Regions from separate parts of the Apibacter sp. ESL0404 genome, predicted to be linked through region 1. Evidence: riboswitches for the same ligand, from Rfam matches in the RefSeq annotation. Region 1 holds a riboswitch; the other holds the start of a gene.

What was found. Region 1 has a riboswitch for cobalamin ahead of metE (5-methyltetrahydropteroyltriglutamate--homocysteine S-methyltransferase). Riboswitches for the same ligand answer to the same signal wherever they lie in the genome.
Region 2: linked by a shared signal. The riboswitch ahead of GYM72_RS06215 (TonB-dependent receptor) and the one ahead of metE (5-methyltetrahydropteroyltriglutamate--homocysteine S-methyltransferase) in region 1 are both predicted to bind cobalamin.

Annotation. Positions count from the first base shown of each region.
Region 1 is NZ_CP048267.1:101,754-106,160, forward strand. It holds gene GYM72_RS00455 (NADH:flavin oxidoreductase) at 1-853, shown strand, start outside; cobalamin riboswitch at 975-1,164, shown strand; gene metE (5-methyltetrahydropteroyltriglutamate--homocysteine S-methyltransferase) at 1,357-3,663, shown strand; gene GYM72_RS00465 (DUF421 domain-containing protein) at 4,075-4,407, shown strand, end outside.
Region 2 is NZ_CP048267.1:1,461,924-1,466,330, reverse strand. It holds gene GYM72_RS06220 (DUF5074 domain-containing protein) at 1-598, opposite strand, end outside; gene GYM72_RS06215 (TonB-dependent receptor) at 595-2,577, opposite strand; cobalamin riboswitch at 2,741-2,940, opposite strand; gene GYM72_RS06210 (MerR family transcriptional regulator) at 3,060-3,392, shown strand; gene GYM72_RS06205 (hypothetical protein) at 3,412-3,648, shown strand; gene GYM72_RS06200 (glycosyltransferase family 2 protein) at 3,733-4,407, opposite strand, start outside.

The DNA.
Region 1 (4,407 bases):
TTGGAAAAAGGTGGTTGAAGAAGTTCATGCTAAAGGTGGTAAAATAGCTCCGCAACTTTGGCATATGGGAATAATACCGGCCCATAAAAACTGGAAACCATCAGAGCCTTTTGAGGGACCATCCGGACTTTTAAATCGGGAAACAAAAGGCGGAAAAGAAATGAGCGAAAGTGATATTGAAAATACAATTGAGGCTTTTGCAGAAGCAGCTTACCAAACCAAAAAAATAGGTTTTGATGCTCTGGAATTGCATGGAGCGCACGGATATTTGATCGATCAATTCTTTTGGGATAAGCTCAATAAAAGAAATGATATATGGGGAGGAGCTACCCTGGCCGAAAGGAGTCGTTTTGCCATTGAAGTTGTAAAAGCGGTTCGAAATGCGGTAGGAGAAGATTTTCCTATAATATTACGCTTATCACAATGGAAACAACAAGATTATTCCGCTAAATTGGCAAAGACACCGGAAGAAATGGAAGAATGGTTACTACCGTTATCAGATGCCGGAGTTGATATTTTTCATTGCTCGCAACGAAGATTTTGGGAGCCCGAATTTGAAAATTCCGATTTAAATTTTGCAGGATGGGCAAAAAAAATAACGGGCAAACCTTCCATAAGTGTAGGATCTGTGGGGCTTACCGGGGATTTCTTAGGGGCATTCAAAGGACAAAGTTTTGAGGCTTCTAATAATTTTCTTAACGAATTAAATAGAAGATTAGATGCGGACGAATTTGATTTAATAGCAGTAGGAAGAGCGCTACTTGCAGATCCTGAATGGGCATTAAAAATTAAAAATGGAAACTTATCTGAGTTTAAAGGATTTTCTAAAAATCAACTTAAAGAATTATACTAATAAAAACATAAAATAGTAGTAAAATAAAAACAAAAACCAAGTTTTAATTTTTATTTATTTTAATAAAGAAATAAAAGCAAAGGTTTTTTATCTTTGTATATATAAGTTCTTTACTTAATTTCTTTATCAACAAGAATAAGGTGCTGTGTAAAAACGACTTAATAGGGAATCATGTGTGAATCATGAGCTGACGCGCAACTGTAAGTAACCTAAAAAAAATTTTATCAATAAAAACCATTGCCGATTTAAACGGTGAGAAGGTAGATAAAATGTTATAAGCCAGGAGACCTGCCTATTCTTAATTGACAATGCTTTCGCGAGTAAAAGCAAGATCACAAAAAATATAATTGGGCTACGAGAAACTTTAAGATCATTAGAATAATTAGTTTACTTGTATGTCAAAAATTGTTTTGAAATTTGATTTTATTTAACAAAGAAAGAGAGCATTGTGAAGTTTAGCAATAAGAGCTTTTTATAATATAATCGTTTAAAAAGTTATAAAAATGCAAACACACAATCTTGGCTATCCGCGTATTGGTAGTGACAGAGAACTTAAAAAAGCCTGTGAAAAATATTGGGCAGGTAAAGCGTCAGTCGAAGAACTGATGATAACAAGTAAAGATATCCGGCACCGAAACTGGGTAACTCAACAAAAATTAGGGATTGATTGGATCCCATCTAATGATTTTTCTTATTACGATCAGGTACTTGATATGTCACTAATGGTCGGGGCTATCCCTAAAAGATATAATAAGGTAATACTGGATAAATCAAATACAGAATTAGACTTATATTTTGCCATGGCAAGAGGACATCAAAAAGAAGGTATTGATATAAAAGCCATGGAAATGACCAAATGGTTTGATACCAATTATCATTACATTGTCCCTGAATTTGAAAGTAATCAGAAATTTTCCTTGTTTTCAACAAAAATTATTGATGAATATTTAGAAGCTAAAAATGCAGGAATCCATACAAAGCCGGTTATAATAGGCCCTGTATCTTATTTGTTGTTGGGAAAAGAAAAAGAGGAAAACTTCAATAAGCTGGATTTACTAAAAAATATTCTTCCTGTCTATATAGAAATCCTAAATAAATTAAAGACAGAAGGAGTTGAATGGGTGCAGTTTGATGAGCCTTTCTTAGTTTTGGATTTAGATGAAAAAGCGAAAGAATCCTACCAATATGCCTATAAAGAAATACATAAACAATTTCCTTATATAAATAAAATACTAACTACCTATTTTGACGGATTGAAAGACAATTTATCACTTGCTTTTAATCTACCCGTACAAGCATTACATATAGATTTGGTACGTTGTCCGGAACAATTAGATGAAGTTTTAGATAAAATTCCGGAAAAACTTATCCTTTCTTTAGGGATCGTTGATGGAAGAAATATATGGAAAAATGATTTCGAAAAATCTTTGAAACTTATTCAAAAAGCTGTTTCCAAAATTGGTAAAGACCGAATTTTAATAGCTCCTTCTTGTTCACTTCTTCATAGTCCGGTTGACTTGGAATTGGAAACAGATACAAAAGCCCTTTCATCGGAAATTAAAAATTGGTTGGCTTTTGCAAAACAGAAAATCGATGAAGTAGTAACCTTAAAAAAGCTTGCGTCTAAAGAAGATTCCCCGGATTTACAAAAAAAATTACAGGAAAATATAGCGGCTGCAACCAGCAGAAAAACATCAGCTTTAATACATAACGAAAAAGTAAAAGAAAAAATAAGGAATATTGAAAAAGTAGAAGATAAAAGAAATTCCGTATTTTCAGAACGAAAGAAAAAACAATCTGAAGCCTTGCAGTTGCCTTTATTTGCAACAACTACGATCGGCTCATTTCCTCAAACATCCGAAGTCAGAAGTTGGAGATCTAAACTAAAAAAAGGATTGATAACACCTTTAGAATATGAAGAGCTGATTAAAAAGGAAATTGAAAAAACAATACGATTCCAAGAAAAAATAGGTATAGATGTATTGGTTCACGGGGAGTTTGAACGAAACGACATGGTGGAATATTTTGGAGAACAATTAGAAGGAGTTGCATTTTCCAAAAACGGATGGGTACAAAGTTATGGAAGCCGTTGTGTGAAACCACCCATCATTTATGGCGATATATTCAGGCCTAATCCTATGACTGTGAAATGGTCTTCCTATGCACAATCGTTAACAAATAAAAATGTAAAAGGTATGTTGACCGGACCGGTAACCATATTGCAATGGAGTTTTGTACGAGACGATCAACCGAGAAAAGATACCTGTTTCCAAATTGCTTTAGCCATTAGAGAAGAAGTAGTAGACTTGGAAAAAGCGGGGATACGAATTATTCAAATAGATGAACCGGCCATAAGAGAAGGGCTGCCGTTACGAAAAAAAGATTGGCAAACCTATTTAGAGTGGGCTATAAAAGCTTTTAGAATTGCATCCTGTGGGGTAAAAGATCAAACACAAATTCATACCCATATGTGTTACTCTGAATTTAATGATATCATACAAAACATAGCAGATATGGATGCGGATGTAATTACCATAGAATGCTCTAAATCAGATATGAAGTTGCTAAACATTTTTTCAGAATTTAAATACCCTAATGATATTGGTCCGGGTGTTTATGATATACACTCTCCGAGAATACCGTCCAAAAATGAAATGGTTTCCTTATTGAAAAAAGCAATTAAAAGTATACCGGTAGAGCAATTGTGGATTAACCCGGATTGTGGACTTAAGACAAGAGGATGGGAAGAAACAGAAAAAGCATTAATTGAAATGGTAGGAGCAGCAACAGAAATGCGAGAACAATACTAAACGATCTTTTTTGTATCGGTCGGTATAATACGTACAAATGTTTTTAAATATAATCGTAACGTCTTAAAAGTCGTTTAAACCAAAGGTTAGAATTCAATGAAAATTTAAAAAATTCTAGAGTTCGATAAATTAAAACTTAAAAATGATTTATTAAAACAAAATTATAATTATCTTAGTAGTATTTTAATTTTAAATAGCTAAAATAGGATAAGAAACAAAAGTTGATTATACATTTTGTGTGTTAAGAATAAGCTGAAAGCATTAAGCTTTCAGCTTATTTTCATTTTATTATAATTTTATATGTATATATTTCTTTAAAATAAAATAAGAAACATTTAAATAATTATACATTAATATATTAAATTAATTTATATTTTTGTATATAACACTAAATTACAAATATAGAATATCATGGATTTAAAAAATGCAGTTTTCGGAAGCTTCAATATATATGATAACATATTTATATCGATAAAATTAGTAGTAGCATTTATCGCTGTTTTAATTTACATTAAATTAGTAGGAAGAACCATTTTAAACCAAGTTTCCGGAATTGATCTAATTCAGAATATAGTCTTAGGGGGCTTGGTAGGTGGAATTATATATAATCCGAATATTTCTATTATGGAATTTGCCTTAGTGTTGTTTATTTGGACATTCATTGTGTATTTAATAGCATTTCTCACAAAAAAATATAGTCGTTTAAGAGGGTTAGTAGAAGGTCCTATTATACCTTTAGTATTA
Region 2 (4,407 bases), 940 kb from region 1:
GAGAATAATATCCTCCTGAATTAGCAACATAAAGCTTATTATTTACAATAGTCATTTCTTCCGGATTGCGTCCGACAGTAACTTCATTTACAATGGTGCCGTTAGTAAGATCAACTTTGGCAACATATCCTTGTCCATTGGGAGTAGAACTGGCATATGAAGACACATACGCATAGTCGCCGTTAAATGTAATGTATCTGCAATTTGGAATAGTTATTTTTCCTATATGCTTGGCTGTTTCAGCTTCCATAATTTCAACATAATTAGAACCGTTGATTACGGCATACATTTTATCTTTATAAATTTTTAAATCATTACCGGTATCGCCCAATCCACCTTGATTAGGGTTGATTTTAGTAAAATAGTTATTAAAAAAATCAGCTGTGTCATAATCAAAATAGGATAGAGAAGAGTTATTTTGTTGATAATTACCTTCATTCAAAATATATAACCCTTTTTTGGCATCCGGTTGGGATATAATGTTTGAATCATCTTCAGACCATGAATCGTCATTACTACAAGAAACAATGAACCCTGTAATAATTACTAAAATTGGTACTAAAAATTTCCTTGCTACCATAGTTTCTAGTTTTTTCATATGTTTAATTTAATGATGATCGTATAGTTTCTACCCGGCATGGGATAATTGGCTACAATGTCGTAATATTTATTAAAAATATTATTGATTTGTAAAGATGCTTTGCATTTGATATGAGTGAAAAATAATTCTCTTGAAAGTTGTATATCATGAGTATACCAAGCTTTTACATGATTTTCAGGATTATTAGAAGGAGAATTGTACCGTTCTCCTGTATACATAAAGCTATAACTTAGATTCCAAGCTCTGTAAGCAGCCTCTAGAGAAACTGTCCCACTGTGCCAAGGTATATAAGGAAGTTGATTTTTATAATTTAAAATAGGAGAAGATAAATTTTGTGCATCTTCATACGTATAGGTTATCAGGGTTGAAACTAAAACGTTTTTTATTACTATTGAAGTCTTAGAAGATAAGTCTAACCCTTTTATACGTGCTTTACCAAAATTTAACATGGTCCAACGAAATTGTTGTCCTTTGGGATAAGCTATAATTTTATCTTTGACCGTATTATAATATGCATCAATAGTAAAATCAAAATGAGTAAAACTACCGGAAGTAAAGTTTTTATTTATACGAATACCCGCATCAAACTGATTAGTATATTCCGGTTTTAAATTTGAATTTCCAAAATCCGTATAGTATAAATCATTAAATGTTGGCATTCTAAAAATTCTCTTGTAAAAACCATGAATGCTAATATCTTTAAAATGTAAAGGTTGGTAATTTAAGAAAACAGCAGGAGTAAATTCATTTTTGTCTGAAGCTGTACCCATGCTGTTCATGTGTTTCGTTTTATCTTGTACAAATGTACCTAAAACGCTTGTTTGAATTTTAAGTTTATCCCAATAAAAAGCTGTAGCTAAAGCGATCATTTCTGTATTTCTCGAAGGAGAAGCGAAATTTTTTAAATCGGCATTCATTCCGTTATGTTGGTAATCTGCAGATAAAGAAATATCCCAAAAAGAAAATAAAGTAACCAGTTGTGAGGATGAAATATATAGTTCATCTTGCTTATAAGTATTATTAATACGATTGGAAAATTTATTTCCCCAAATAGGGTCATTAAAAACTTCTAAATTTTTATAATGGGTAAAATCATGAGCATATTTAGCGTTTAATGCTATTCTGTATTTTGTGCTGATTATTTTTTCAAAAGATCCCTGCAAAAAGTAATTACGATCCCATTGTTGAGCAAACTGATACCTTTTATAAGAATTTTTTAAAACGGCACCGGGTATTCCTCTGCTTGAATCATAATAATATCCTTTCAGATTCCATTTACCATGAGGTAAGATGCCAAATAAATTTCCTTCTGTTCGAAAAGCACTTATGTTACCATTTTGTCTTACAGCGATCGTATCCCAATTACCTTTCTTTTGTAGAAATTTATATTTTCCATCTGAATTAATATATTCTATAGTAAGAGAAGATGAAATTAATGAGGATAATTTTTGTTCCCATAGGAGGGAAGGGTTACTTAAATGAAACGATCCGGAATGATAGGTAGCACCTATATTAGTTTTTTTTTCACCCGTAAAAACAGGGCGTTTGGTAGTTAAATAGATACTTCCGGCAGAGCCGAAATCTTTAGCGGGTTGGAAAATTTGACTTTTTTGTCCGTTGTATACTGATATTGATTCTAAATTATCCATGGAAAATTTTCCTAAATCAACCATACCATTTTGAGCATTTCCTATGGCTATTCCATCATAAAATACCCCCACGTGTTCGCTTCCCATTCCTCGAATGTTAACAGTTTTCATTCCTCCTACACCTCCATAATCTTTAAGTTGAATTCCTGAAAATAATCGTACAGCATCAGCTACCGAAGAGCTGTTTCGATTTTCTAATTCTTTTCCTTTCAATTCTTGGAAAGGAATTATTCCTTTATCATTTCTTTTTCCCGTTGCCAGTATTTCCTGTAATTCTGTAACAGTAATGCTGTCTTTTTTTTCTTGGGAATAAGATATTGGACTCATCAGGCTTATTAAAAAAGCAAATACACTATATTTATGATTGAAGTTCATCATGGAGTCGAATATCTTAAATTACAGATATAGTAAACTAGTTTCCGGAAAAGTAAACAGGAAAAGTGAATATGAAATGCTTTTAATGTTTCAGCCTTGTTCCACGAAAGCTTGTAAAACTATAGTTAAATTTGGCAGGTATTCTGACTTACTTCATTTTAAGAACCTTCCCAAGAAAGCAACTCCTCAGTGGTATATCTCTTAAAACGTACTAGAAGATTACAGCAGCGGGCCTGTTTCGGATTTTCACCGAATTCCCTTTTAAGATTGCATATTTACCGGTAAATAGCGATCACCAAATTTAGGCAAATATAAATAAATATTTTTAGGGCATCCGTATTGATTATTTGGGTAGTATTAATTAATTCTAAAAAAAGATCAATTTTTTAAACGAACTATAGTAAGTTGAATTAAAAAATCATTAGATTTGAATGATGAACGTACAACTTCCTGAAAAATTATATTATTCTATAGGCGAAGTAGCGCAGGCTTTTAATGTTAATACTTCACTTATAAGGTTTTGGGAAAAAGAATTTGATAGTATTTCACCCAAAAAGAATAAAAAAGGAGATCGTTTTTTTACCCCAAAAGATATTGAAAATTTTAAAATAATTTTTCATTTAGTAAAAGAAAAAGGATATACCTTAGAAGGAGCAAAAGTTGTTTTACAATCACAAAAAAATTTATCCAAAAAAGTTGAAATCATTACTCGTTTAGAGTTGGTGAAGGCAGAATTAATTAAGTTAAAAGAATTATTAGACGAATAAAAATTTAAATAAAGACAATATGAAATTACCTAAGTTTTTAATGGCAGACAATTCGGATTTTCCTGAAGATTTATTTGTTGTGCATACAGAGTTTCCTAGATTTATATTAAATGTAGAAGAAGAAGAGGTTGAATGGTTCGACGATTTGGAAGGAGAAGAAGAAGAGGTAGCTAATGAAGTAAATTCATTGATTCAACAAGCATTTGATTTTTGCGATGCAGAAATCGAAAAATACGAAAATGATGAGGAGGAGTAATGACTTCTTAGATTTATTTATGATATTAAAAAAAGTAAGCAGTTAAATCACTGCTTATTTTTTTATAATTTATCTATTTTGCTTTTAATCATCAATTTCACAACCTTGAATTCGATATTGATGTTTAAACTTTTCTGCCCATTTTTTCCATTCTTCCGGTTTTATTTTTTGATTATTATCATTTTTCAAAAATGATAGGATGTAATCTTCTGAAAAATCCTTAGGAAAGTTTTGCATGGGATCAAATTCATCATTATACCATTTTTCATTGATTAGATAGTTATATTTATTTACATCGAAATTAAATCCATATTTATGATAAGAATTAGTTGCCGATGAAGTGAAAGTTGTTTTCATAACCTCCTCATTCATTTGAGCGATTAGATTTTTATTATGTTTATTTTTTCTAAAATACATTGCTGCATTTAACAATTGTTTTTTTTCATTAACACCATCAATATCATTCCATATTTCAAGCCAATACTCTTTTTTATACATCCCCATAAGAATTGAATTAAGTATCCAATATTTTGCTCTAGTACTATTATTTGCTAATTTTAATCTATATAATATACTGTATAATTTATATTTATTATAAAAAAAAGATTTCATAATAAAATAGGGGGCCGTTATAAGTTTTGGACAAATTGAAGATATGTAGGAGTTAATTTTAAATTGTTCAAATTTATGATATTCCATAAAATTATGATTTCCCAACCATCCAAGTCTGAGTAAAGAAATATTTTCTTTATTCATTAT